Regions from separate parts of the Priestia sp. YIM B13552 genome, predicted to be linked through region 2. Evidence: riboswitches for the same ligand, from Rfam matches in the RefSeq annotation. Region 2 holds a riboswitch; each other region holds the start of a gene.
The links. A riboswitch is a leader RNA that binds a small molecule or an ion and turns the genes downstream of it on or off. The one in region 2 is predicted to bind S-adenosylmethionine.
Positions count from the first base shown of each region.

Region 1: linked by a shared signal. The riboswitch ahead of mtnK (S-methyl-5-thioribose kinase) and the one ahead of ACFX40_RS07415 (hypothetical protein) in region 2 are both predicted to bind S-adenosylmethionine.
Region 3: linked by a shared signal. The riboswitch ahead of ACFX40_RS18975 (phosphoadenylyl-sulfate reductase) and the one ahead of ACFX40_RS07415 (hypothetical protein) in region 2 are both predicted to bind S-adenosylmethionine.

Region 1 covers NZ_JBHZOU010000001.1:518,595-528,594, reverse strand. Annotated here, with positions in the region: gene ACFX40_RS02675 ((Fe-S)-binding protein) at 1-135, shown strand, start outside; gene ACFX40_RS02670 (LutB/LldF family L-lactate oxidation iron-sulfur protein) at 153-1,592, shown strand; gene ACFX40_RS02665 (LutC/YkgG family protein) at 1,570-2,283, shown strand; gene ACFX40_RS02660 (PAS domain S-box protein) at 2,713-4,869, shown strand; gene ACFX40_RS02655 (methylated-DNA--[protein]-cysteine S-methyltransferase) at 4,888-5,391, shown strand; gene ACFX40_RS02650 (hypothetical protein) at 5,392-5,556, opposite strand; gene mtnA (S-methyl-5-thioribose-1-phosphate isomerase) at 5,692-6,750, opposite strand; gene mtnK (S-methyl-5-thioribose kinase) at 6,786-7,958, opposite strand; SAM riboswitch class I at 8,094-8,244, opposite strand; gene ACFX40_RS02635 (carbon-nitrogen family hydrolase) at 8,336-9,118, opposite strand; gene ACFX40_RS02630 (pyridoxal phosphate-dependent aminotransferase) at 9,231-10,000, shown strand, end outside.
Region 2 covers NZ_JBHZOU010000002.1:259,571-269,570, forward strand. Annotated here, with positions in the region: gene alaP (alanine permease AlaP) at 1-293, opposite strand, end outside; gene ACFX40_RS07410 (DUF1540 domain-containing protein) at 610-768, opposite strand; gene ACFX40_RS07415 (hypothetical protein) at 869-1,207, opposite strand; SAM riboswitch class I at 1,277-1,378, opposite strand; gene ACFX40_RS07420 (hypothetical protein) at 1,500-1,796, shown strand; gene ACFX40_RS07425 (GNAT family N-acetyltransferase) at 1,809-2,255, opposite strand; gene ACFX40_RS07430 (hypothetical protein) at 2,336-2,776, opposite strand; gene ACFX40_RS07435 (glycosyltransferase family 2 protein) at 2,885-3,874, opposite strand; gene ACFX40_RS07440 (DUF6044 family protein) at 3,887-5,572, opposite strand; gene ACFX40_RS07445 (GtrA family protein) at 5,610-6,032, opposite strand; gene ACFX40_RS07450 (metallophosphoesterase) at 6,191-7,516, opposite strand; gene ACFX40_RS07455 (protoporphyrinogen oxidase) at 7,738-9,123, shown strand; gene ACFX40_RS07460 (VOC family protein) at 9,598-10,000, opposite strand, start outside.
Region 3 covers NZ_JBHZOU010000004.1:366,186-376,185, reverse strand. Annotated here, with positions in the region: gene sat (sulfate adenylyltransferase) at 1-559, opposite strand, end outside; gene ACFX40_RS18980 (sulfate permease) at 612-1,691, opposite strand; gene ACFX40_RS18975 (phosphoadenylyl-sulfate reductase) at 1,711-2,424, opposite strand; SAM riboswitch class I at 2,679-2,781, opposite strand; gene cdaS (sporulation-specific diadenylate cyclase CdaS) at 3,094-3,720, shown strand; gene ACFX40_RS18965 (VOC family protein) at 3,818-4,201, shown strand; gene ACFX40_RS18960 (potassium channel family protein) at 4,269-5,057, shown strand; gene ACFX40_RS18955 (YugN-like family protein) at 5,067-5,471, opposite strand; gene ACFX40_RS18950 (hypothetical protein) at 5,525-5,725, opposite strand; gene ACFX40_RS18945 (glucose-6-phosphate isomerase) at 5,856-7,205, opposite strand; gene ACFX40_RS18940 (Na+/H+ antiporter subunit A) at 7,914-10,000, shown strand, end outside.

The DNA of each region.
Region 1 (10,000 bases), on a different contig from region 2:
ATAGCTAAGACAAACGCAGAGTACTTAATTGGAGCCGACTGCGGCTGTCTTATGAATATTGGAGGAAGAATTGAACGAAAAGGACAGCCTGTAAAAGTGATGCATATCGCTGAAGTATTAAATAGCAGAATGTAAAGAAGGGAGAATGCCGAATGTCTATGAAAATAGGAAACGACCAGTTTAAAAAACGTGTTGATGATGGAGTCAATAATGCGTTTATGCGCTTTGCGGTTTCAGGTGCTCAAGAGCGCTTAAGAAGCCGTAGATTAGATGCGGCAGAAGAGTTAGGAAACTGGGAAGAATGGCGAGCGCTTGGTGAAGAAATTCGTCAGCATACGCTTGAAAACTTAGATTACTATTTAGAACAGCTGACAGATAATGTAGCTAAACGCGGAGGCCACGTTTTTTTCGCTCAAACAGCTGAAGAAGCGAATGAGTACATAAAAAATGTAGCGAAGCAAAAGCAGGCAAAGAAAGTGGTTAAATCCAAGTCAATGGTTACAGAAGAAATTCATATGAACGCTGCTTTAGAAGAACTAGGCTGTGAAGTTATTGAAACGGACTTAGGAGAATATATCCTGCAAATAGATGATCACGATCCGCCTTCTCATATCGTAGCTCCTGCACTTCATAAAAATAAAGAACAAATTAGAGATGTATTTCAGGAAAAGCTTTCGTATAAAAAAACAGAAAAACCTGAAGAACTAGCTCTTCATGCCCGGGAAATGCTGAGAAAAGAATTTTTATCAGCAGATATTGGCATCACGGGATGTAATTTTGCGATTGCAGAATCTGGATCTATTTCACTTGTAACCAATGAAGGAAATGCAAGGTTAACAACTGCCCTTCCTAAAACGCAAATTACGGTTATGGGAATGGAAAGAATTGTGCCAACGTTTGAAGAGTTTGAAGTGTTGGTAAGCCTGTTAACTAGAAGTGCAGTAGGTCAGCGGCTCACAAGTTACGTAACAGCGCTTACAGGGCCTAGACTTCCAGGGGAAGTAGACGGACCGGAAGAATTTCACCTAGTGATTGTAGATAACGGGCGATCTGCGATTTTAGGAACTGAGTTTCAATCTGTTTTACAGTGTATTCGCTGTGCGGCATGTGTGAATGTATGTCCCGTGTATCGCCATATTGGAGGGCATTCATATGGATCTATTTATTCAGGTCCGATTGGAGCTGTATTATCTCCTTTGCTTGGAGGCTATGAAGACTACAAAGAGCTTCCCTATGCATCAACGCTATGCGCAGCCTGTACAGATGCCTGTCCGGTCAAAATTCCGCTGCATGAGCTATTACACAAGCATCGTCAGCGAATTGTCGAAAAAGAAGGAAAAGCACCTATTTCGGAAAAGCTGGCGATGAAAGCATTTGGCTTGGGAGCAGCTTCTTCTTCTCTATATACAGTGGGTGCTAAAGTAGCACCGGCAGCTCTTACGCCTTTTATGTCAGGAAGCAGTATTTCCAAAGGACCTGGTCCATTAAAAGCGTGGACGGAAAGTAGAGAGTTTCCCGCACCTACAAAAGAGCGCTTACGAGATTGGTTTGATAAAAGGAGTGATGATGATGAACGGAAGCATTCAAAATAGAGACAGTTTTTTAGACAATGTTGCTGCTAATCTTAAGCGAAACAGGCGAACAAGCGGCGTAGTAAAGCCACAATGGAAGCACGCTCCTCAGCATGAGGTCTACCGCAGCTATTCGCCGGATCAATTAAAGAAAGAGCTTGAAAACCATTGCGAACGTATTCATACTCGCTATGTAGAAACATCATCACAACACTTGCCAGCTGTCCTTGAGGAAGCCGTAGCGAACTATGGAAATGGTCTTGTGAGCACGTGGGATGATCCTAGGTTTTCCGAATATGGATTGAATCTGCTGATGGAGAAATGGGAAACAAGCAGTAGCCTTCATGTATGGAATTCAGTTAAAGGCGATGAGAATATTACACTAGCTGAACAAGCAAATGTTGGCATTACCTTCAGTGATTTGACGTTAGCGGAATCTGGAACAGTTGTTTTGTTTAGCAGTGCTGAAAAAGGACGAGCGGTAAGCTTGCTGCCCGCCACTTATATTGCAATCATACCTCAAAGCTCAATTGTCCCTCGCATGACACAAGCCGCTGAAATGATTCATGAAAAAGTAGAGCGAGGAGAAACGATTGCTTCTTGCATTAACTTTATTACGGGACCGAGCAATTCAGCCGATATTGAAATGAATTTAGTCGTTGGTGTGCATGGACCTATTCAGGCCACTTATATTGTAGTGAATGATCGATGAGGCTGGGACAAACGTATTTTAGGCGAAGTGAAAAACGAACCGTGAATCAACATGTTTGATTCACGGTTCGTTTTCTTTGTTATGTTGAGCATAGGTTTTAGCTGTTTCATTCCTTCTAGCAGTGGATTGGAGGGCAAGGCAAAGACTCCTGCGGAAAGCGAAGTCTTGCACGGAAACCAACTGTGGTGTCACAAGCGGTTCAGCTAGCTCATGCATCTCATTTATTCGTCTTTAGATTGGATTCATTTTGTTATGTCTCAGCCTCTTTTATTCATGCTCCATTTCTAAATAGCGGGATAATGTGAAGAAATGTCGCATTTTGAATAAACGTGCCTAATTTTAAAAAGGTAAAAAGCAAATCTTGTAGAATATTAAGTCTATAGATAAAAGGTGGGGAAATGGGAAGTGCAAAAGAAAGGAGCAATGAGCATGTCACCACATAGAGAATTAACATCTGAAGCTGCGCAAAAGCAGCAAGATGAATTACAGCAGCTACGAGCTATTTTTAATGACGTATTAGATGCCATTGTCGTATTTGATGAGTATTTTCAAGTTATAAATGCAAATGAATCAGCCTGCGGGCTGTTTGAAAAAACAAAGGATGAGCTATTAACGTATCAAATGAAAGATTTTCTGATGTATTTTCCGTATGACATGATTGAAGCATATTATCCAGCACTTTTAGAAGAAAGCTATTTCAAATATGAAGGCGCGATGACGCTTCGAAGCGGCATGATGAAGCATGTTGAATTTACTTCACACAAACATAGTCACATGTCGGGCATTATTGTGTGTACATTTCGGGATATTACGCAGCACAAAATGATGGAAAATGAACGGTTTATTAGTCATCATATGTTTATGGATGTATTTAATGAAGCGGTAGACGGAATTGTCATTTTTGATCGAACGGGTCAGCTTATCGACGCGAACCCTTCATTTTGCGAACGATTAAATTATACAAGAGCACAGCTTCTAACCAAAACATTAGAAGAGCTTGTAGAACCTACTTATCATTATAAGGTGAAAAAATTATGGAGAACTCTGCATCAAGAAGGAAAGACAAGCGGCGAGCTACCGATCAGGCTCGAAAATGGAGACGTTACTTTTTTTGAATTTACCACAACGGCTAATATATACAGTCAATACTATATGTCCATTATGAGAGACGTGACGGAAAAACGGCTGATGGAGCAGCAGCTGTTGAGAAGCGAAAAAAATTTCAGGGCTATTTTTGAAAATGCGATTGAAGCGATCTTGATTTGGAGAGACGATGGTGAAATCTTGAACGCTAATCTTGCTTCTTCGCGTACATTTGAGCTGCCGTTAAACAAATTAATTGGAAGCAATTTGTATACATTTATCGATACAAAAAGCTTTAGTGCGTTAAAGGTGCTCCAAACGTTTCAAACAAAAGGAGAAATTCGCAATCAGCTTCCTTTTTACATGCCAAATGGAGAAATCAAACAGTTGGAATTCACAGGGAAAAAAGGCATTATAGAAGGAGACCATTTAACGATTTTTCGAAACATCAGTGAACGTACAAAAATCGAACAGGAGCTTCGAAATAACGAAGAGAAATTCAGACAGATTTTTAATGGTTCGATCGATGGGTTAGTTTTATGGGACGGCAAGCGAAATATTATTGATGTAAATTCTTCTCTTTGTGATATTCTAGAACTCAGCAAAGAGGAGATTTGTGCGCACTCCATGGAGGATTTTATTTCTTCAGCGAATTTAGATGCGGTCATTGAGCATAAAGAAACGATTGAGCAAAAAGGGGAAGCTGAAGGAGAGATTACGTACGTTACGGGGAACGAAAAAGTTAAAAATATCGAATTTTCCACGAAAAAAGATATCTTGCCAGGTCTATATATGACGCTTTTACGAGACGTAACGGAACGAAATCAAATGCAGGAGCAGATTAGGAAATCGGATACGCTTCAAGTAGTCGGACAGTTAGCAGCTGGGATTGCGCATGAAATCCGCAACCCAATGACAGCTTTAAAAGGGTTTGTTCAGCTGTTAGAAAGCAGCATTCAAGAAGATCATTCTCTTTATTTTGATATTATTAAATCCGAATTAAAAAGAATTGAAACCATTATTACAGAGTTTCTAGTACTCGCTAAGCCACAGGCAGTAAAGTTTGAAAAGAAAAATCTAGATGCGGTTGTGAAAGAAACGATCGATTTATTAAATGCTCAAGCGCTTTTAGAAAATATTCAGTTTGAACTAAGTGTGTCCCCTCAGCTGCCAATGGTATACTGCGAGCCGAACCAAATTAAGCAAGTACTAATAAATGTCATTAAAAATGCAATTGAAGTCACGTCAAACGGAGGAAAAATTTTTGTTGATGTCTCCTCTACAGAGCCGCACTACGTGACGGTCTCCATTCGAGATCAAGGAGACGGAATGCCTGAAGAGCGCATCAAGCGCTTAGGAGAACCATTTTATACGACAAAAGAAAAAGGAACGGGACTCGGTTTGATGGTCTCATATAAAATTATCGAAGAACATAAAGGGCGAATTGAAGTGGAAAGCAAAATAGGAGAAGGCACAGCTTTTCATGTTATTCTTCCAGCTTAATTAGAAAGGATAAAAAATATGTACTACGGAGAAATGAATTTATTTTCTGATTTGAAAATTTATATTGTAGCCTCGGAAAAAGGGGTTCAACATATTTGGTTTGATAGCGATGATCATAACGAGCAGCTTGAAAAACTTGTCCATGACGAGAATTATCATCATGTGAAAGAAGCAAAGCGACAGCTGCAGGATTATGCTGAAGGGCGCACGTTAACATTTGATTTGCCTTTGGATATAAAAGGAACAGACTTCCAAAAAGAAGTGTGGTTAACGCTTGAACATATACCTTATGGACAAACGTGGTCTTATAGTGAGGTAGCGGACTCTGTTAATCGCTCTAAAGCCGTAAGGGCTGTGGGACAAGCGAATCGTCGAAATCCACTGCCTATTATTTTGCCTTGTCACCGTGTGATTGGGAAAAATGGGGCTTTAACAGGTTATGCAGGTTCTCAAACTCATATAAAAGAGAAGCTATTAATGCTTGAAAGAAATGTAGCAAAAGGCGCTCTTGAGTTAAAATAACTATTCATCGTCCAATTTCCAGCCTTCTCCCTGCACAAAAACACCGTCAATTTGCTGAGGAGAAGGGAGGGAATTTAGTTCTTCATCTTTGGATAAATCGAATAGCTGATATTGCTGCTTACGATTCAGCGCTTTGTTTTTATCCGTTTTTTGCTCTGAACTCATATTTACTCTCCCCCTTATTCAAAAGAAATCCCCTATAATATATGTAGAAAAGGAAGAGAGTACTGTTACAATTGTGTTACAAATGCAGGTGGAAATCAGTGCTCAATAAAAAAAGCCGCATAGCAGCGGCTTTTTTTATTGAGCAGATTGCAGCAAAACGTTTTGAATGGATTCAAAAGACGGGGCATGGATAATTCCATGCTCTGTAATAATGGCCGTAATCAGTTCGCTTGGCGTCACATCAAAAGCTGGATTGTACACAGAGATTCCGTCTGGAGCAATTTGCGTATCCCCAATGTGTGTTACTTCTTTAGGTGAACGTTCTTCAATAGGAATGCTGCTGCCGTCTTGAATAGATAAATCAAATGTGGACTGCGGCGCTGCTACGTAAAATGGAATACCGAATGCTTTCGCTAAAAGAGCAAGTCCATATGTTCCAATTTTGTTAGCCGTATCGCCATTTGCTGCAATGCGGTCAGCACCTACAATAATCCCATTAATTCCTTTTGTTTTAATGGTATGAGCGGCCATATTATCCGTAATCAGCGTAACGTCCACTCCCGACTGCTGAAGTTCCCATGCTGTTAAGCGAGAACCTTGAAGAACGGGTCTTGTTTCACAGGCAAATACTTCAAGCGGAATATCGCGCTGCTTAGACAAGTGAAAAGGTGCTAAGGCTGTTCCATAATAAGCTGTAGCAATTGAACCAGCATTACATATTGTCATGATTTTATCTTTCTTTTTAAATAAAGAAAGAGCATAATCTCCAATTCGGTAGCACGTTTCTTCATCTTCTACTTGAATTTGAATAGCTTCATGAACAACTTTTGTTTTAGCTTCATTAACGGACGAAGCGGATTCAGCGCTTTTCGCTACGCGCTCCAATGCCCAAAATAAATTGACGGCAGTAGGGCGTGAACTAGCTAAATACTGTTGATCAAGAGCTAGCTTTTTGTTAAATTCCTTGACTGAATCTGTGTCATAGCTAAGCGCAGAAAGAGCAAGACCAAAAGCCGCCGTAATGCCAATTGCAGGGGCTCCGCGTACTTTCAAGGTAGTGATAGCATCCCATACGTCTTTAATGGTTTGCAGCTTAATATATTCAACTTTGCCAGGAAGCTGCTGCTGATCTAATAAAGTAATATATGATTCATTCCATTCCACTGAGCGCGGAAGTGATAGTGTATTTGTCATGCTGATACCGATCCTTTCATTGTGTACATTATTCGTTATCGAAGTAAATGTTCAAATTCATTTGGTGAAACGTCTTGTTGGTGCAGAAGCAAATAGCGTCCAATTTTTAACGCAGTACGTTTAGCGTTAATTTTTCTTTCCTCTAAAGAAATTTCGTCTAAGTCCGCCACGTGAGCTAAGCCAATCGTACGTCGAATGATTTCACATCCTGCATATCCAACAGCATCTTGCCACGTTTGCGTTAAAATTTCATGTAATAAGCGCTCATCTTTAGCGAAAGGTTCAGTGCTTTCAGAATGCCAAAGCGCAGTAAAGGTATCTTTGAATACGTTCCATGTGTTCGTAATGTGTGCAAATAACGGTTCGCGATTTGTTTCTCGAGAAAGAGCATTTAAAAATAAGTTCGCAACAAATTGCCCTAAATCGAATCCAAACGGACCGTAAAAAGCAAACTCTGGATCAATCACTTTCGTTTCTTGACTGCTAGCAAAGATGCTGCCTGTATGTAAATCACCGTGGATTAGCGTTTGCGCATTTGTTAAAAATTTATATTTTAATTTTGCTGCTTGTAGCTTTACATCACTATCATTCCACAATTCTTCTACATCAGGACGCAGCGCTTTTTCAAATTCATTTGTATCAATATCAAAAAAAGGATCTGTAAAAACTAAATCTTCCGTAATATTGCATAAGTCGGGGTTGCTGTACTTAACAACTTCTTCTTTTTTATCCTGAGGCTTTAAGGCGAAATCAGACGTTTTGAACGCAATATGTCCTAAAAAAGAACCGATATGCTGTGAGAGCAGAGGATAACTTTCACCTTGAATAAGTCCGGCACGAGAAATCGTTAAATGAGACAGATCTTCCATGACCGTAACAGCAAGCGTTTCATCGTGGTAATAAACAGCGGGAACAAGTTCTGGCGTAAATGCACCGAATTGCTTGAGCGCATTGCTTTCAATTGTGGCACGGTTCAAGGATAGAGGCCAGCTTTCGCCTACAACTTTTGCATAGGGAAGTGCTTGTTTGACGATAATGGATTTATTCGTTTGATCATTTATGATGTGAAAGACGAGATTTAAGTTACCGTCACCAATTTCACGGGCAGTCAGTGCTTCTGTAGCATCAAAAAGACCTAGCTTTTTCACAAGTTTGATTGCTGAAATTTCTGTTAAAGGCTGATACTTCTCTGTTTTTGTTGTTGACATCGGAATCCCTCCATAGTTTATTAAACTGATTTGTTTACTAAGTTAATAGGTTTAAGAATATATGGAGGCTTTTATAATTTTAGAAAATATAAAAGCCTCTTTCGTTGGAAAGAGGCTTGATTGTAGTGTTCAAACCTCTTATCTGCCAGAAAAAATTACTTTCTGTTGGAATTAGCACCGTGCCTTTGTAAAACATGTTTTACGGGTGTGATCCATCTTAGGATGGAATGACGGTCGGTTGCTGGGCTTCACAGGGCCAAATCCCTCAGCCAACTCTTGATAAGAGTACGATTACTTATTCAATTTTGATTTGTTTGAATATTTTATGATATCTGGTGAAAATCGTATCATGCAAAAAAACGGCTGTCAATACATAATTAATAAAATTCTGTACGGCGATCTGTAAAGACAGGAATTTGTTTACGAATTTCTTTTACAAGTTCCAGGTTAACGTCAGCACTTAAAAGTTCTTCGCTATCGCCAGCTTCAGCGATTATTTCTCCCCACGGATCGATGACTAAGGAATGTCCGGCAAATGTGTTATTAGGATCTTGGCCTACACGATTACACGCGATTACATAGCATTGATTTTCGATTGCACGGCTAATGAGCAGGGCTTTCCAGTGGGCAAGTCTTGGAGCCGGCCACTGAGCGACAACAAACAAGACTTCTGCTCCGCTGCTAGTATGAACCCGTATCCATTCTGGAAAACGAATATCGTAACAAATAACTCCTGCGCACAGTGACTGTTCAAGTGTAAAAAGATTTTTTGCTGTTCCTGCTTCTAAATACAGGTGTTCATCCATTAATTTAAATAAGTGCAGTTTACTGTATTGTGATACTTCACGACCTTTTCGGTCAAAAATATACATCGTATTCGTGACACCTTGCTCTGTTTTTTTCGCAATCGAACCTGCCACAATATTTACTTCGTTTGTTTTAGCAAACTGAGAGATTAATTGCTTGGCTTGCTGCCCTTCATCATCTGCAATTTCGTCTAGCCGAGTCAAATCATAAGCTGTATCCCATAGCTCAGGAAGCACAAGGATATCAGGGTTTTCTTTCAGGGCTTCCGTCATTTTTTGTTCGATATATTTTCGGTTTTTAGTTGGGTTTCCAAACGCAATATCAAGCTGCAAACACGTAATTTTTACACTCACTTTATCATCCGTCCTTTTTTTAGTAGTTGAAAAAAATGACTTTACAAGTTGAGTATTACAATATATTATTTGTGACTAGAATTTCAAGAATTTTTTGAGAAGGTGTGCGATGATGAAACAATTTGAGCAATCGGAACTATTAAAAAGTTTACCAAAACAATTTTTTGCATCACTTGTAGGCAAGGTAGGAAAAGTAATGGCCCAAGGGCACGACGTTATTAACTTAGGGCAGGGAAATCCCGATCAGCCTACTCCTTCACATATTGTAGAAACACTGCAAAAAGCAAGTGCTAATCCTATGCATCATAAATATTCTCCATTTCGGGGGCACCAGTTTTTAAAAGAGGCCGTTGCGACTTTTTATAAACGAGAATATGGCGTTGATGTGGATCCTGAAAAAGAAGTAGCTATTTTGTTTGGCGGGAAAGGTGGACTTGTAGAAATCCCGCAGTGCTTATTAAACCCTGGAGATACGGTGCTGGTTCCCGATCCTGGATATCCTGATTACTGGTCTGGAGTAGAGCTTGCAAAGGCAAAGATGGAAGTGATGCCGCTCACGGCTGAAAATCATTTTCTACCCGTATACGAAGAGATAAGTGAACGTGCTAAAGAACAGGCAAAGCTCATGTTTTTAAACTATCCGAATAATCCTACTGGTGCAGTGGCAACGGCAGAATTTTTTGAAGACACCGTGGCGTTTGCTGCCAAGCACGATATTTGTGTGGTACACGACTTTGCCTACGGAGCAATTGGATTTGATGGCAAAAAGCCAATCAGTTTTTTACAGACTCCTGGTGCAAAAAAGACGGGAATTGAAATTTATACTCTTTCTAAAACGTATAACATGGCGGGATGGCGAGTTGGATTTGCTGTAGGAAATGA
Region 2 (10,000 bases):
TAGTTCCAACCTGTTAAATAACCAGCAAGCGGCCCTAAATAGTCGCGTGCGTACTTGCTGAATGAACCTGCAACAGGTTTTTGAATCGCCATTTCTCCAAGTGCTCTCATAATAAAAAACATAATCATTCCGCTAAATCCGTACGCCAATAATATTCCTGGCCCTGCTAATTTAATAGCAGATGCAGATCCAAGAAACAGCCCTACCCCTATGGCTGCTCCTAAGGACATCAGCGTCACATGCCTTTCTTCTAACCCGCGTTTCAATTCTTTCCCCTGAGTTTTCCCCTGCATAAACGTCTCCCCTTTTTCCAATCTGTCAAAACGAGATGAACACAGCCTTTTTGTTAGCGCTTTCATATAAGTTTGTGCTAAAAGACAGCTAGGCTGTATATTTGTATTCTATCACCTTTCTCTCACTTTTCTTTTGTCGAAAAACAAAAAAATTATCTTATCATTTTGTTTAAACGCACAATTAGACATAGGCACTGCTTTTTTACTATGTATTTATTATTGCACTTAAGTAATAGTATTTTCAAAAAATAGAAAAACGCCGACTCAACTCCGTCAGCGCATCGTTCATTTTATGCTTTTTTATAAAAACTAGCATTTATCTCGCGGGTTCAAAAGTTTTACAGCCAGGTTCTTCCATATCAGAAACATGGTGACTACTTTCAGGACTCACAACGTAAATGGACTCTGCACTGCATTTGTTTCCCGATTTCCAATACATGCACTCATTCACTTCACATAATACACCTTGGGCCACTGTTATCCCTCCTTTGCTTGTCTTATCTATTTACTACCCGAAATATAGCGCTTCTAACATTCACACGCAAAAAAACCGCTTGTTTCTCAAGCGGATCTTTTTATTGCGTGTGTTCAACATACTGTTTTTTAGCTAAATATAACTCACGGCTCAGCGTGATCCGCCGTTCTCTCAAGCGGCTTAATTTAGCCTGAAATTGTTCGTTAGTTGGCTCTTCTTGAATCAAGCGATACGTAAAAGAAATATCTTCATTTAACTGTTTAAAATCTTCCCATATCTCTTGAACGAGGGCGGATTGTTTGTCTTCAAATGAACGATTTTGCTGCGTTTTTAGCGCAGCTAAAATTTCCTGCTGCCACGTTTCGTCTTTTATTTCTTTGGCTAATAAGTATAGATCTAAATAATCATCAGTGCTTAACGTTGTTTGTCTATTGTTCAATGTCATCACCTTTTCCACACGAAATTTTTCTTCCTAAGAAGAGGGTTTCATCATAGAAAAAGATTCCTCTCCTTATCTATCAGAGCTAGGCTATGCTGGAATTAGCACCATTCAATAATTGTGGTTGCTGAGGCTTCAAAGGGCCAGTCCCTCCACCTCTCTAGATAAGAATATTTCGTTTTTAAATTATTTCTGACTATTCTAATATGTTTTGTAGGTTACGTCAATAGCTTTTCAATAAAAAGAAAAAAGAAGTAAAATATGGTATGCTTTCATAAAGGATGGTGAGCACATGAAACGATATCTGTTATCTGCTTTTTTGGGAAGCCTGCTGCTGCTTCTTACTATTGCTTTTTCATCTACTTTCCATATTGCAATTGTCAAAACAACCGGAAGCATTGGAGGGATTATTTTAGCAGCGGCGGCTTTGATTATGAACGCGCTTGAAGATCCCCCCTCTTCAGACAATACAGGTGGAGGAGCCGTTGAAGTACTAGATAAAGGTTCCGTTTGGGCTACTTATTTACTTTTACTTTCATTACCGAACCTCATCGCATGTATAACATCTTATGTTTTATGGACTCGCTGACATTCATCAACGTTACGGACGTTTTGCCACTTGGAAGCTCATTGATATTTGTTTATCTACAAAGCCAAGTTCACGATACACATGCTGTGCAAAATTCCCAGCATGAACGCTGAGTCTGATTTCAGGGTATCCTTTGATAGACAATTCATCAATTGCTTTTTGCATTAACGGCTTGGCTAGACCTTGCCCGCGGTATTCCGGTACAACATATAATTCGTAGATAAAGCCAATTTCTTCTTTTGAAAAGAAGTCGGCAGATGGGCCGATAAGAACCCAGCCTGCGAGTTTATTTTCTTGTCTTGAAACTAAATAATAACAGCCTTTTTCAAGGGCACTACCAACTAGTTCATTTACGCGTTCTGCTGACGGATGAAACTGCTTCATTGTTCCTTCAAACAGCGCATCAGCAGATTTTTTCCGAATTTCTTGTATTTCTTCTTCAGTAGCTTTTGCAATCATTACGATCTCTCCTTTCGTGTTCGTTTTCCACATACGAGGATAAATTCCTGCAAAAAAAGTCTTCGCCTAAGCGAAGACTTTTATTTAAATTCAAAATGTTCTTGATGATTGCCTCGTTCGTCCGTCCAGTTAATCATAATGTCTAAACCTGCCGCTTTTCCAGGAACAGCAAAATTCGCATAGCGAAAACGCTGACCGCTTTTGCTTAAGTTAGACCGTTCAATAGGAGAAAACAAGCTGTATTTCGCCTTATTTTTTCCTTCGTGCCGAAAAGCTTGGACCTGCACGCGCTCTACGTCTTTTCCAATGTTTTCAACGGTTAATCCATATGTATGATAGACGTTATTTTTCCACTTTAGCTGATTATCTCCCGTCATGCTCGCTTTTGTGAGTTCAACTGACCATTGTTCAGATGATTTCTTCATTGGAAGCTTCTCAATCGAAAGAGCGCTGACATGAATGGCTGCAAAAGCAAGCCAAACAAAACAAAAAGTGCTGACTGTATAAAATAGTCTTTTCATAGATTCTGATCTCCTTAGAAATTTTAGTAGTAGCATTTCCTGTTCACTTAAAAATTATGATAAACGCTTTAACAAAAAAGCCTCTCCATTTAGGAGAAGCTTCTTAAATTAATGCATAAGCAAATCTTTTTGTTTGTCTAATGAGTGTTTTGTATATAAATCTCTTTCAATCGCATATTTAGGACGCTGTTTCACTTCGTTAAAAATCTTGCCAATATATTCTCCGACAAGACCCATTCCCATTAGCTGCAGGCCGCCTACAAGCCAAATCGATAAAATAAGAGACGTCCAGCCGATTTGCGTATGATCTAAATATTTTTGAATCAGCGCATAAATACCAAACGCAATACTAAAGAGAAAAGAAGCTCCTCCAAGCAGCGTCAATAAGCGTATCGGCGCTACGCTAAAAGATGTAATCCCGTCGAATGCAAAAGCAAGCATTTTCTTTAGGGGATATTTTGATTCGCCCGCTGTCCGTTCTTTGCGGTCATATGTGACTTCCGTGGAGCGAAATCCTACTAATGGTACAAGGCCTCGTAAAAAGACGTTGCCTTCTTTATATTTCATAAGTTCACCAAGAGCACGTTTGCTCATGAGACGAAAATCGGCGTGATTTTGAACGAGCTGAATTCCTAGCCTATTCATAAAACGGTAAAACCCTACTGCCGTGGTTCGTTTAAAAAATGTATCGGTTTCTCTGCTGTCTCGAACACCATATACGACTTCATACCCGAGCCAATATTTCTCTACAAAAGTACGAATAACGCTGATATCATCTTGCAAATCTGCGTCAATGGAAATGACGCAGTCAGATTGCTTATGGGCTGCTTCTAGTCCTGCCAGCAAAGCATTTTGATGTCCTACATTCCGCGCTAGCTTTAACCCTTTTACAAACAAATTGCTGCAGCTTTCTTTTTCAATAAGCGACCACGTGCTGTCTTTGCTTCCATCGTCTACAAATAAAATGGTACTTTCACTTGATACAAGACGTTCATTTATCAGTTCTTTTATTACAGTAGTTAATTGAAAAGATGTTTCTGTGAATACTTCTTCTTCGTTGTAACATGGAACAACAATTGTTAAAATAGGTCTGTTCATGTTATTGCCCCCTTACTTTGCTTCATATACATACACTTTCCAAGCGGACTGTTTATCGTTAAACGCTTTTAAAAAGTGCAAACCGTCACTTTCAGCATTTTCGATTGGCACAGCTGAAAAGATATAGCGACCGCCCATTTTTTTAAATTGGCTGATATTAAGCTGCAAATGACGGATTTTTTTCGTTGAGTCTTTTCGGTAATCATATTTTTTCCCTAGCTCGCTAACAAACACATAGCAGCGGTTGCCCCAGTGATCATAGTAACTTTCTAACTTTTTATTTTTATCAAGCTCTTTGGCAATGATTTTGCGAAACTCATGTTTATACGTTAACGGATAGAAGTTGTTATACGTATCTAGCGTATAAAAGCCGTTATACTGAGCAATTGATGGATGAAGCCCAATGCTTGCTACCCGATAAGATGATTGAGGTTTCCCTATATATCTGCTGATTTCATCGAATTGATGGACAGCATAAAATTCTTTGACTGACGGCTCGTGATTGTAGCGATAATAAAGTTCAGGATTCGCTATAAACAACACAAGCAGCTGTAAAACCAAACACACCCACACAAACTTTTTCCACGCCTTGCCCCTTTTCCATAAAACATAGCCGCCAACGGCAAACATCAAATAAATAATGAGCGGGCGTAAAAAATGAAATCTAGCAAAGTTAAATGTATTAAAAAGCTGATATTTTTCTTTTAGCGGCTCCCATCCTTTATAAAACCAAAACGCATACCAAATCGACAGTAGTAGATTAAAAATAAATAACTGCAAAAACGTTTTTTCAAGCTTTCCTTTCTGATTCCGAGCAACAATCCACAGTACAATAAAAGAAAGCGGCAAAATGACAAAAGTATGAAGCGTCATTACATGCGTATGCCCAAGCGTGTAGTTCTTAAAAGCAAGGCGAACGGAATGTCCAAAGCTTAGAGTAGAGCTTAAAAATTCATTTCGACTCGTCGGGGCCTCTGGAAATAAAAGAGAATCAACAAGCCGGTATTCAATGAGCAGAAAGACAGCGGTCATCGCTGCAATACTGTTTAAAAAAGGAATATTCCACGTTCGTTTTTTCACCGCATCTCTTAGCCATAGCAGCCCCATCGCCGTTAAAAAGAAGAAAAATCCTAGCACAAAGCTCGCGTAAAACGGAAGCAGTAAAAGTGTAAGCCATTCCTTCCACGTTCCTTCGCGGTTTCGAATGGTTAAAAATGCCCACAGCGCCAGCGGCTGTCCTAATGTACTCAGCATGCCCGAAGGCCAAAAAGGCGTAAGTGCAAAAGCAAGTGATACAAGCACTCGAATCGCATAAGCATCCTCGCTTTTAATAAAGTGCTTTTTTAATAATAAATACATTCCAATTAAAGCAAATACACGCGTAATCGTTTGGCTGAGGCTGTACGCCAGCATGGTAGGAAACAAACCATACAGCCACTGAATACCGCTGAATTCTGTTCCAAACGTATTCCTCGGCAATCCGTTAATGATTTGAGGCAATACGGCATGACTGGAGCCAAACAGCTCTCCGCTTCGATGCAGAACTTTATACCACGTAATATTTGAGTCTAAATTATCATGCACGCGTATATGTGAGTTTTCCCCGAGCAAAAACATAGGGGATACATACGCAAGCAGTAAAAGGAAAGCGATAATAAGCAATGTTTTTTCTTTATTCATAGCTGTTTCTTTCTTCATCTGTTAACACCTATTTCCATTTCATAATTACTAAAAGCTAATCGTGTACAACGACTGCTTCTTTTTTTGCATTAAATACAAAGTATTTTTGACCCGTATAATTTAAAAGCGTATACAGACCTGTTCCGATTAATATACCGACATCTTTTTTGAACGGATGCACAGCAGCAGGAAGTTGATGCAACAACCAGCTGGAGAACTGCAGTCCAATATAGTAAGACAAGCCGTAGCAAACGCCAATAACCAAAATAAAACGCAGTATGCTTGTAGATAAATGAACTCCGCTTTTAAACGTAAATATTCGATTTAACACGTAGCTGACGACTGCTCCTGCTGCGTTTCCGATAAACGTTGCTGCCCAGTAGTGATGAAAAATATGAAGCAGCACATACATAATGGAAAGACCTACTGCTGTATTGACCAGTCCCACTACTAAAAAACGTACAAAAGATCCTTTCATACAAACTCCTTTTGATTTTAATACTTTCATGAAAATTACATATTATGACTTTAAATACAGTTTCAGTGTAGCAACTCCACTTAAAAATCTAATGAAAATAACATTAAAAACAGATGAAAAAAAGCTAAAAGAATCAATAAAAATCGGGATTCTTTTAGCTATTTAGTAGAGCCTTCAATGATTAATTTTTGGTCGCTTTGATTGTCAAACGCATCCACTGCCGCTACTTCTATTTGATACGCAGTATGGGGCTCCAAACCCGATAATGGAAGACTTAGAACATCCGGAACAGGATCGCTGTAATATTGAGAAAATGCATTATATGTTTTGACCACTTCTCCAGTTTCTTTATTTTTGACGGTAATGCGATAAGAGTGAACCATCAGATTATCCACAGCTTGCGTAAACTGGATATAAAGCTGATTTGATGAAGCTTTTTCTTGTATAACAGAAATAGTAGAGCTTGGAAGAAAAATCGGTTTTACTAAATCTCGTTCATTCGTGTAGTGAAACTTTTTTGCATCTGCAGGTATGTCAATTTCCCACGCTTCTCCCGTCCACTTATTTGCGTGAAAATCCCGCCTTTTAACGACTACTTTTCGATTATAAACTTCTACAAGAAGACCTTGACTCACATCTCGGTAGCCAGGAGGAAGTTCACCTTGTAAATATCCGGCACCAGGCCATATATACCGAACAGAAGACGTTGCAAGAGATGTAAAATCTCTTTGAAAAATAGTACGAGGATCGTCCAACGGATGGTGGGTATGACCAGAAAATGTAATGACTTGCGGATAAGGTTTTAACGTATTGTAAAGAAGCTGTTCATTCACCTCTATCCCCCATCTGTTTTTCCCGTACAGTGTATTGTTAATAGGCTGATGAATAAAGACAAAAATCGGTTTTTTAGGATCGTCTCGCTTTGCTATCTTCAGCTGTTCAGCAAGCCAGTTAATTTGTTTGACTGAATAATCACCGGCGGTCAGACGGCTTTCTGTTCCAAGCATGATAAAATGATATCCTTTTATCACCTGATGAAAATAAAGAGCTTTCATTTTGGTTTTAGATAAAAAACGCTGCTGCGCTTGCTGATTGGTTACACTGTCCCGGTATTCATGATTACCAATCGTAAAAAGAGATACGGCCTGCGGCTGTTTATTTTGATTATAAATAGAAAAAAAGCGGTCGTATTCTTTTAACGCGCCGGTATCAGCCAAATCTCCTACTACTACAAATGCATCTTGTTTCGGTGCCTGTTCATTTAATTGCGTTAATGCATGTTGAAAAGTACGCAAATCAAGCGTTCCTGTTTCCTTAATATGAACATCACTGATCACAGGAAAAACTAGCTTTGGTTCGATGTATCCGCTTCGTCCGCTCTTCTCTTCGGCTCGTACGTTTAAGGTAATACCGCATATAAGAACACTTATTAATACTAAAGCGAGCCAGTCTTTTTTCAGCGTTTCCATAAAACCGCCGAGCATGATGCTTCCTCCTTTCTTCACTGCTGCGTCTCAGTCATTTTCTCTACGTGTATGAGCTTTTATTTTATGTAATTTCAAAATATCTAATCGTATAGTTTCAATATTTCTTTTCGTGTTTGCACACACTATGTTCACAATCAATTCATTACACTTTTCCTAGTCATAGTGGTATGATTTTCGTATATTACAGACTAATTGTTGAAAATGTAGGAGTGAATATTTTGAAAACGGTCGCTGTTATTGGAGGAGGAATTACGGGCTTAACCACTCTGTACTATTTGCAGAAACTAAAACGAGAACGTAATCTCCCGCTTAAATTATTATTACTAGAGAAACATGCCCATCTAGGAGGGAAAATCAATACGCGTGAAGCTGGGGAATTTATTATGGAAACAGGGGCGGATTCTATTGTAGCTCGAAAAGAAAACGTTATGCCCCTGCTAGAAGAGCTGTACTTAACAAACGATTTAGTCTATAACGAAACGGGCAAATCGTTTATTTACTCTGCTAATGAGCTGCTTCCAATTCCTGAAGATACCATGTTCGGTATTCCAAGAAGCGTGGAATCTCTTTTTAAAAGCGAGCTGATTTCTTCAAAAGCTAAAATTACAGCTTTAAAAGACTTAATTACTAAAAATACAACGTTTACGAAAGACAGCTCAATCGGACTCTTTTTAAAACATTTTTTAGGAGAAGAGCTAGTAGAAAAGCAAATTGCACCTATTTTATCGGGCGTCTACTCTGGCGATTTAGACAAACTCACGATTTCTTCGACTCTCCCGTATCTGCTCGACTATAAAAACACGTACGGCAGCATCATCAAGGGAATGGGAGCCAATGAAAAAAAATTTAAAACGGCAGGAAATAAAAAATTCATTTCGTTTAAACAAGGTTTATCAACGATTATTCACCGCTTAGAAGAAGAGCTTTCTGATGTAACAATTTTAAAAGATACGCCAACCACCAGCATAAAACGGAACGGTGAACGTTACCAAATCAGTACGCCGGGACAAGCCTATTCAGCAGATTATGTGGTGTTAGCTACACCGCACACGGCTGCTCAGCACCTGTTGAACGATCCCGAATTAAACGAAGACTTTGAGCAGTTAAAAGATTCTTCTCTCATTAGCGTATACATCGGCTATGACGTTCCAGACGAATACCTTCCCGCTGAAGGCACCGGGTTTATTGCCTCTCAATCAAGCAACTTAATCGCCAATGCCTGCACGTGGACGAGCAAAAAATGGGCTCACACTTCTAAGCGAGGGAATTTGTTAGTTCGCCTGTTTTATAAAAGTACGAGTCACCACTTTGACAGCCTGCGGACGATGTCAAAAGAAGAGCTGCTAGCAGTGGCACAAAAGGACATTGAAAACAGCTTAGGAATCAAAGAGGAGCCTATTGAAAGCGACGTAACCAATTGGGATAAATTGATGCCTACCTATCACCTTAAACACGGTGAACTTGTACGCAGCTTGACTCAAAAATTCCATGACAAGCACCCCGCTATTACATTAGCTGGCTGTTCTTACTATGGAGTAGGCATTGCAGCGTGTATAACAAACGGCAAACAAACGGCTGAAGCTATCTCTCAACAGTTGACTTAAAAAAGGTTTGAAAACAATAAAAGGCCTGAAAATAAATATATTATTTTCAGGCCTTTTATTACCTTTTCGTTAGCATATAAAGCTACTTTCCTTACTATTAACAACTCTTTTATCGCTTTTCTTTTTGCAAAGCAGCAGTAGCAAACAATACAAGATAGCGCTCGTCTGAAGTTAATCTAAGCCAATGTTTCACTTTATATCTCACAGGTTTCCGCTCCCTTCTTTCAAGGTTTTATATGAAAAGACTTTATATAAAAATTCAATAACGATAAGAAATGATGCTTGATATGTATTTTATTCCCACGCCCGCTTGTTTACAAACTTTTTTAAACGTAAGACTCTTCGTTTATTTCCCTGAAAATAACACCGTTTTCGCCATTATCATCTTACTATTTGAGAAAAAAGTGTACATTTCTTTCCTATTTTGACGAACATTGCGATAAATAAAAGCTGCCAATTGCGGCAGCTTTTATGTTAAAGGACTAATCTAATTATATTGCCTGATGGATCTTTTGTGATGAAATCTTGGTTTTCTTTAGACACAGCTGCTCCGATTTCACGAAGCTTATTTATTGCCTGCTCCCTTTCTTCTTCAGCTGGAAAAACAAGTGTAAATGACGCTAAACCAACGCTGCTTTCAAGAGGACTAGGCGCTCCAATTCCATTCCAAACGTTTAGTCCGATGTGATGATGATAGCGCCCAGTTGAAATAAACAATGCTTGATTATGGTAATTGCTCACAACCTCAAAACCTAATCCATTTCGATAAAAGTTTTCCGTTTGCTCTAATTCAGAAACGTGAAGATGAATATGTCCCATTAAGGTAGCAGAAGGTAATCCTGTCCATGGTTTACCGTTTCCTTCAGCTAATATCGCT
Region 3 (10,000 bases), on a different contig from region 2:
GGAATCCAACAACCGTTTTCCAACCGCGTTCTTCAAATGCTGCTCTTGTTTCAGTTGGATCTAGGTAATACTTTTCAAAACGCGTTTTAGGTGTACGTTCTACAAGTACGATTGGACCTGCTACGTATACATTTGGGCGTTCCATCATTTTTTTCACGCCAGGATGAGCAAGTTCTGCCGTGCGGTATACATTTTCCGCTTCTTTTTCTTTATTTGGCGTATATACTTCAGAAACTTCTAAAACACCATACGTTACGCCGTTTTGAACTAGTTTTACTTTGTCGCCAATGTTTAATTCTTTAGCTTGCTCTTCTGTTACAGGAAGAGTGATAGGAATACTCCATACTGTGCCATCTGCTAAACGCATATTTTCAACAACTGATTGATAATCTTTTTCTCCTAAAAATCCTGTAATTGGGCTGTAAGCACCAATTCCAATTAGTTCTAAATCACTTAGAGCCATGTTATCTACTTCGATTTCTTTTGTTAGTGAAGTGTAGTCATATGTTGGTTGATATAAATTAATTAATTCTCCACCGTGTGCTTGAATTGTTGTCATTTTGTAAAATCCTCCTTAAATAATTAACACAATATAATAAAAAGCACTTGAATCACGCAGTCATTTTTTCTTTTTCCGACTGCAAGCTTGCTCTTTTTCTTCTAGTCGTTCTAGCTAAGCTTAGAACACCTGCTGTGGCAATGCAGCCGCTAGCTAGCACCACAAATGAATATAAGTCGCTTTCAAGTACTAATTTCACAAGAACATATGAGATTACGAGTGAAAATACGGGGGATACCACCCAAACCTTTAACATTTGAATGACCACTTCACGCTGTTCTTTCGTGAATCCCGTTTTCGCTGCTCCTATTCCAATAATAGAAGACGTAGTGACCTGTGTAAGCGGTACTGGCAAACCAAAAAGTGAAGCTGCTGTAACAAGAGAAGCACCAGTACCCGAGATAATGCACCCTTCTCCTACAGAATAGCGAGTAATTTTTTTCCCGTTTGTTTCAATAACTCGGCCGCCTAGTAAAAGAGCTCCGAGCGCCACAGCCAGTCCTCCTGTTATGACACCCGTTGTGGCATCCATTAATCCAGCTCCTACTAGAGGACCGACAGCATTTGCCACGTTATTCATTCCAGCTGAGAAGGCTTCAAAGAATCCCGTGGCTATAACTAAAATCGTTAAAACTCTTTTCCACTTTCCCTCTGCTTCTTTTTTATGCGCTCTGCGTTTTATCACTTTTCCAATCAAAAAAGCAATGACAAATGAAACCAGCGGAACAATAATCCAAAAAGACATGACAACTAAAAGTTTTTCCACATACAGAGATTGATAAGCTACTCCTACTCCAACAACTGAACCAACCGTTACTTCACTTGTTGATAGAGGGATACCAATTAAATTCGCGAAAAAGAGTGACAGCGTTGCAGCAGCCAGAATGATAATAACTAATTCTACTGACAGCAATTTTTCAGGTATGATACCTGAACTGATGGTTTTTACCACCTCGCCGCCTCCGATAATGGCTCCGAGCACAATACCTACAGCACAGATGAACAAGGCTACTCTTCGCTTTTTAATCGCACCGGAGCCGTATGAAACGCCCATAGCTGCTGCTGCACCGCTTGCCCCGATATTCATTGCAAAAAAAAGCGCAATGATAAAGGCAACATATAAAAGCATCATTTATTCAGCTCTTTCGTATTTAAGATTCGTGTAATCCGCATTCAACTTTTTGTGTACCTGCCCATCTTCCTGAACGTAAATCGTCTACATTGTAGGCAGGTGCGGTACAAGGCTCACAGCCGATGCTTGGGTAGCCTTGATCATGAAGTTTGTTATATGGTAAATCATGCTTATACACATAGCGCCAAACTTCTTTCCAAGACCAATGAATTAACGGGCAGACTTTAACTTTCTTGAATTTCTCATCTTTATTAAAATAATTCGTGTTGGCACGAGATTCAGACTGCTCGCGTCTCAAACCAGAAATCCACGCATCATAAGGAGCAAGAGATTCCCTTAACGGGATGATTTTTCGAATTTGACAGCATAGGTTAGGCTGACTCTTCCAAAGCTCATCTCCATGTTTCTCAGCTTGTTCTGCAAGAGTTAAATCCGGTTTTTTTATATGAATACGCAAATCAGGAAAGCGTTCTTTAATTGCATCAATCACTTCATATGTTTCTTTAAAATGAACGCCCGTATCTAAAAAGACAATTTCAGCATCTTTTTTCACTTTTGAAATTAAATCAATTAACACAATCCCTTCAATACCAAAGCTTGATGCGTAAATAATTGAATCTCCGTAGGTATCATACGCCCACTGCAATGCTGAAAGGGCTCCTTTTGTTTCATCTTCACTGTCGAACTCTGGAAATGTATCACTCCAGTTTTCGTACGTATATAAGTCTGCCATTTTCTTCACTCCAATTCTTAGTTATCCGCGTTATCCAATAAAAAAAGGCGGTTTTACCCACTAGAATTGGATAAAACCGCCTCTAGTGTGTCTAGTCAGCGAAACTATTTAATTCTTACTTTTCTTCGACGTGCTCAAAGATTTGTTTTAAGTCGGGGGTTACAGTCATTGATGTCCCTCCTTAAATTATCGCTTGCGCTATATCAAAATAAAAAGTCTTCCATATTGAAAGACTGGGTAGGCAATAACTTTTTACCTTATCTTTCAAAATGATACACACTTTGCTGGAATTAGCACCTTGCTAAGCAGGTTGCCGGGGTTCAGCGGGCCAGATCCCTCCACCACTCTTGATAAGCATTTTTTAAAAATTTTAGCATATTTAGAATATTTGTCAACATTAAAAATCATATATCCGATAAGAAAACTATACTTTAAATTCACAGAAATATCTATACTTTTATTTAAAACAACATATGTAAATTTAAACCAAATGTGAACATATCAGTTTATAAAACGCTTTCTTTTTCCTCAACTTTTTATATTCTCTTCCTAAATAAAACACAACACCTCTCTATAAAATTAATAAGGGATTTATAAGCTTTACGGATAATTCACCCACATTAGCACACATTACAGATAACACTGACTGACAGATAGGAGCTATATAAGATGGAGAGACATTCCTTTCAATTAGACGATACAATTAAAAATAATGTGCGAACATATTTACAGCAAATTTCAACTGAAGCCTCTAATTTAATTAAACATTTAGATACGAGTGATCATTGTATCCTATGTGATTTTGAGGAGATGAGAAGGTTATTTCAAGATGTTCAAGCTACGGCCGCCTCTTATTACTTGCGTCATTATCTATCGCCTTATACATTTGAATATGCTGCTCTGTCCTTAGCTATTCATAACCTTTCTGAGAAACGTCACGGTGCTTTAATTGTCATTGAACGGGAACAAAATGTAGACCCTCTTATTCAAAAGGGAATGCCTATTCAAGCTCCTGTCAGCGCTACGCTAGTTGAGACACTGTTCTACCCAGGGACACCCTTACATGACGGAGCCGTCCTAATTAGAAATAATCAGCTTATCTCAGCTGCTAATGTTTTACCTCTCTCGTCTATTATTTCAACGACCAAAAAATTGGGAACACGTCACCGTGCAGCCATTGGAATGTCGGAAAAATCGGATGCATTAATTTTAGTTGTATCTGAAGAAACAGGCAAAATTTCGTTTGCTCTTGATGGAAGCCTCTACCCTATTCACTCCAGCAAAAATATGATTTAAGAGCCCTTTCCTGATAAGCAGCCCCATCTTGACTTCTATATCCTTTCTCTTTAATATATTTCATAGTTTTTACATACTATAGATACGGGTGATGCATATGGCAATTTTAAAATTTGAACATGTAGGCGTTCAAGTAAAGGATATAGAAGAATCTATTGAGTTCTATACGCAAAAAGTGGGATTAGAGCTCATCGAAACACTGCCACATACCGATCCGTCTTTGAAGCTAGCTTTTCTAGGTTTAGAAGGCAATGTAATCGTAGAGTTAATTCAAGGGTATAACTCAAGCTTACCTAACGAAGGTAAAGTTCATCATTTTGCGCTGGCGGTAGACGGAATTGAAGAGGAGTTTGAGCGTTTAAAATCAGCAGGTGTTTCATTTGTGGAAGAAAACATTGTAACTTTGCCAAATGGAGCAAGATACTTATTTTTCTACGGTCCAGACAAAGAATGGATTGAATATTACGAAGTAAAAAGATAAAGATATCTTATACCTTCAGTGAAAAATGGTCATACTGTGGCTATGACTAATCACTGGAGGTTTTTTTATGATGGAATGGCTATTATTTCGACTTTTCCGTCGTTCTATTTTAGTGCGGCTTCTTTTTATTATCGGCTGCCTTGTTCTACTTTTTGGCATGCTTATACATTTCCTAGAGCCGCAAACGTTTGGGAATGTATTTGAAGGAATTTGGTGGGTTATTATTACAATCTCTACTATAGGGTACGGTGATTTTGCTCCGACCACTACGATTGGAAGGTTAGCTGCAATTATTTTAGTCCTGATCGGAACGGGATTTATTACCACTTATTTTGTTACGCTTTCTAAAATTGCTGTTTCCGCTGAGAGCGCTTATTTGGAAGGAAATTTAAAATTTTATGGAAAAGATCACTTCATCGTTGTTGGGTGGAATGAGCGCGCCAAACTCGTGTTAGAGTCTTATCGCGACGCATTTCATAAAGAAGACATTGTTCTTATCGACGACTCTCTGACTAAAAATCCCATGATTTGTGATCGCGTTCATTTTATTAAAGGAAGTCCTTCTCATTATGAAGTATTAGAACTTGCCAACGCTCGGTACGCAAAAAAAGTGCTGATTACTGCCGATCAGCATAAGACAGAAGAATATGCAGACATGAATACGATTGTTACGTTAGTCGCTCTGCAAGGATTGAACCCTTCTATTTACAGCATCGTTGAACTGTTAACAAAAAAGCATATTCAAAATGCACAAAATTTGGGGGTGAATGAAATGATCAAAACAAATGAGTTGATTAGTCAAGTCATGTACGAACATATTTTTGTGAAAAAATTAGAGAGTTTAAAAAAAGAATAGTTCCTTCAATTACTGAAGCAGCGCATCTTCTGCCTCTCTAATTAGCTCTTCTCCTAAGCTGATATACTTTTCTGGAAATGAAGCGTCTGCGTCTTGGGGTTCTGCAAACTGATTAAATGAAGCACTCACATTTCCATTGTGAACATCGTCATCTAGACCAATTTGATATTTATGTGAAAGTAAAAATGGCGTCCCAATCTGTACGGTTGTTCCTTTAGAATCCAGTTCTCCGTTCGTAGCTGTAAACGGGATACGTAAAAACTGATAGCCGACTTCATCATTCATCTTATAGTCGAATGAACCATGGTCGTAATCCCAATTCCCTCCAATGTTATACCCAAGCGGCTTAAGCGTTTTTTCTAATTCGTAAAGCTTGAATAATGTGCCTTCTAATCTTGAAGATAATTCAATCATGTTATCCCTCCTCTGTTTTAACATGTCCTTTTTCCAGCGTTTTATCCTTTATCTCAAAAGCAAAAAAGAGGTTGAGTCATAACGAAATGAATCCAATCTAAAGGCGAACAAACTGGATAAAGCAGCTCGTATAAATCGCTTGTGATACCGCAGTTGATGTCCGTGCAAGGCTTCGCTTTCCGCGCGCGGGCGTGAGCCTCCTCATCGCTTGCGCTTTTCCCGCAGGAGTCTTCTTCGCCTTGCCCTCCAATCAACTGCTAAAAGGACCTAAACAGATGAAACTATATTCACCATAACAAAAAAAACGAACCACTCATCAAACATGTTGATCAATGGTTCGTTTTTCAATTGGGCTAAAATACTTTTGTACCGCCCTCTTTTTACTTATTTCAAACGCTTTTCTAATTCTGCTTTTTTCTCTTCAAAACCAGGTTTTCCAAGAAGAGCAAACATATTTACTTTGTATGCTTCTACTCCCGGCTGATCGAATGGGTTTACGCCTAATAAATAGCCGCTGATTGCACATGCTTTTTCGAAGAAATATACAACATATCCGAACGTATACTCATCTAGCGCAGGAATGTTCACAACTAAGTTTGGAACGCCTCCATCTGTGTGAGCAAGCATTGTACCTTGGAACGCTTTTTTATTTACAAAGTCAACTGTTTCACCAGCTAAGTAATTTAATCCATCTAAGTCCGCTGCATCTTCTTCAATTGTTAGCTCATGACGAGAATCTTGAACTTGTACAATTGTTTCAAAAATATCACGACGACCTTCTTGTACATATTGACCTAAAGAATGAAGATCCGTTGAGAAGTTAGCAGATGAAGGGTAAATACCTTTTTGGTCTTTTCCTTCACTTTCGCCAAATAACTGTTTCCACCACTCAGCAAAGTATTGAAGAGCTGGCTCATAGTTAATCAGCATTTCAATTGTTTTTCCTTTATTATAAAGCACATTACGAGCTACAGCATATTGATAAGCTGGGTTCTCTTCTAGCTCTGATGATGAGAATGCTTCTTGAGCATCAGCTGCCCCTTTCATCATTTGTTCGATATCAAGACCCGCAGCGGCAATTGGTAATAAGCCAACCGCTGTTAATACTGAATAACGGCCGCCTACATCATCTGGAATAACAAATGTTTCATAGCCTTCTTCGTCCGCTAATGTTTTTAATGCGCCGCGCGCTTTATCTGTTGTTGCATAAATACGCTTGCGTGCTTCTTCTTTGCCATATTTCTCTTCTAATAATTTACGGAAGATACGGAAAGCAATCGCTGGTTCTGTTGTTGTACCAGATTTTGAAATAACATTAATAGAGAAATCTTTATCTTGTAAAACATCCATTAAGTCTTTCATGTATGTTGAGCTGATGTTGTTACCAGCAAAAATAACTTGCGGAGTTTTACGCTGTTCTTTTGATAATGTGTTATAGAATGAATGCTGAAGCATTTCAATAGCAGCACGAGCACCTAAGTAAGATCCTCCAATACCGATAACAATTAATACATCTGAATCAGATTTAATTTTTTCTGCACTTTTTTGAATGCGTGCAAATTCTTCTTTGTCATACTCCGTAGGAAGGTCGACCCATCCTAAAAAGTCATTTCCAGCACCTGTTTTCTCATGAATTGAATGGTGAGCTACTTTCACGGCATCACGTAAGTATGTAAGTTCATGTTCACCAAAAAATGATAACGCGTTTGAATAATCAAAACGAACATGTGTCATAGTTTGTTCCTCCATTAAAATATCTTTATTTTTCACTTTATCGAAACTGTTAGCTGAATTCAAGTGAATCCACTTACAATTTGACACAATCATTATAGTTTGTTGAAACTGCAATCATTGTATGTACCCTTTTATTTAACGATAAATTCAGTTGTGAAGTCAACTAATGTTCTTTGATTACAGGACGTAATTCATGCACGATTACGCAAATAATAAGCAAATGAAAAACGACTAAAGAGTGGTCTTCAATCGTTTTTTATTTGCTTATCGGGTGGTGTAATATAGTTCATTTCACCTATTTTCACATATTGTCTCGGTTTATAAGAGGCTTTTAAAAGGGAAGAGTCTATTGATATGGAATTTTCAGCTTGGTTTTTAGAAGTGAGTAGCATCCTGTTTTCTTCTTTCATTTCCAAGTGATTATTCAGCACAAATCCGCTCATACATAATGCGGTAAAAATGAGAAAACTGATGGCTATTTGTTTCCTATACATTTCCATCACCTCACTCTTAGAGTGACAATTTCGAGTGATTTTTATACGTTCAAAAAATTTTTTTATGTTTTTTTTTATGGATTTTGTGACGAGTTTCTATTTATTTAATAAGGTTTGAAAAATCCGCTGATACTAAGAAATAGCATGGATGCATGCATAATTAAATTATTATATAATCGGTTACAGAATTGAATATCACAAGGAGGTTTGTCTTTTGTCGTGGTTGCACTTGGTGATTTTATCGCCTTTTTTATTAGCCTTTTTTGTCCCCCTTCTGTATAGGAAATTCCAGCGTATTCATACAGGATGGTTTGTTTTACCTCTTCCACTTGTGTTGTTCATTTATTTCACACAATATATCAGTGGTGTTTCTAAGGGGGAAACATATCTACATTCAATGAAATGGATACCTAGTCTGGGCATTAACTTTGATGCCTATGTGGATGGACTTGGTCTTCTGTTTTCTCTATTAATCACCGGAATTGGGACACTTGTTATTCTTTACTCCATTTATTATCTTTCTAAGACAAAAGAAGCACTGCATTCGTTTTATGTCTATTTGCTTCTTTTTATGGGGTCGATGCTAGGAGTTGTATTATCAGACAACCTAATGAGCCTTTACAGCTTTTGGGAATTAACAAGCCTTTCATCTTTTTTATTGATTGGTTATTGGTATAAACGAGAGAAATCTCAATACGGAGCCTTAAAATCTATGCTCATTACCGTATTCGGAGGACTTTCCCTATTAGCAGGAATTGTGCTTTTATACGTCATGACAGGTACTTTCAGCATACGCGAAATTATCTCAAACGTAGATGTAGTCACATCAAGTCATCTATTCATTCCAGCTCTAGTCCTCATTTTATTAGGGGCCTTTACAAAATCTGCTCAGTTTCCTTTTCATATTTGGCTGCCAGATGCAATGGAAGCTCCAACCCCAGTGAGTGCATACCTTCATTCAGCCACAATGGTAAAAGCGGGCATTTATCTTTTAGCAAGACTTAGCCCTGTTTTTGCTATAAGCGCCACTTGGTTTTTTGCTATTTCAATTATAGGACTAATTACACTGTTTTGGGGCTCATTTTCAGCAGTAAAGCAACAAGACCTGAAAGGGATTTTAGCTTTTTCAACCATTAGTCAGCTCGGGATGATTATGTCACTTATAGGAGTAGGTAGCGCAGCTATTCACTATGATTTTTTAGACGATAATATCTACTTAGTAGCTCTTACTGCGGCGGTCTTCCATTTGATTAACCACGCTACCTTCAAAGGCAGCTTGTTTATGGTAGTAGGGATTGTCGATCATGAAACAGGCACGCGTGACATTAGAAAGTTAGGCGGGTTAATGAGCTTCATGCCTGTGACATTTACCATTGCTATCATCGGGGGATTTTCAATGGCGGGTCTTCCTCCCTTTAATGGATTCTTAAGTAAAGAGATGTTTTTTACAGGCATGGTAAACGTGACAAAAATGGATATGTATAGCATGCAGACGTGGGGAATTTTGTTGCCTATCATCGCTTGGTTAGGAAGTATTTTCACTTTCGTCTATAGTATGATTCTTGTCTTTAAAACCTTTACAGGCAAATACCAGCCCGAAAAACTAGAGAAGAAGCCGCATGAAGCACCAGTAGGTATGCTTATTTCACCTGTTATTTTAGCATCACTGGTTGTTATTTTCGGCTTTGCTCCTAATTTATTAGAATCAACCCTTATTGAGCCAACAATGGCCTCTATCGCACCTAGCCTGCTAGCTGAAGGTAAAGAATATCAAGTGCATATTAAATTTTGGCATGGCTTTACGCCAGAATTATTTATGACGCTAGGGGTCATCATATTTGGTATTTTGTTATTTATGACGATTCAAAAGTGGTCAAAAATTTATACACGATTCCCTTCTTCTTTAACGCTTAATAACGGCTATAATTATGGAATTAAAGGGATGGAAAAAGGGTCAACACGTATCATGAAAACATTAATGACAGGATTTATTAGAGACTATCTTTTAATCATTTTTACTTTCATAGGCATTTTACTTCTCGTGACGCTCTTTTCTCAGAATGCCTTTGCAATTGATTTAAAAGATACTGCTTCTATAGGCGTTTATGAAGCCATATTAGCAGTCGTAATGGTTGCGGCTACTATTACAACTTTATTGGCAAAATCACGCCTCACAGCTATTATTTCGCTCGGAGTTGTCGGGTATACGCTCTCTTTATTTTTCGTACTATTCCGAGCTCCTGACTTAGCTTTGACTCAATTAGTTATTGAAACTGTATCGGTATCCCTGTTTTTACTATG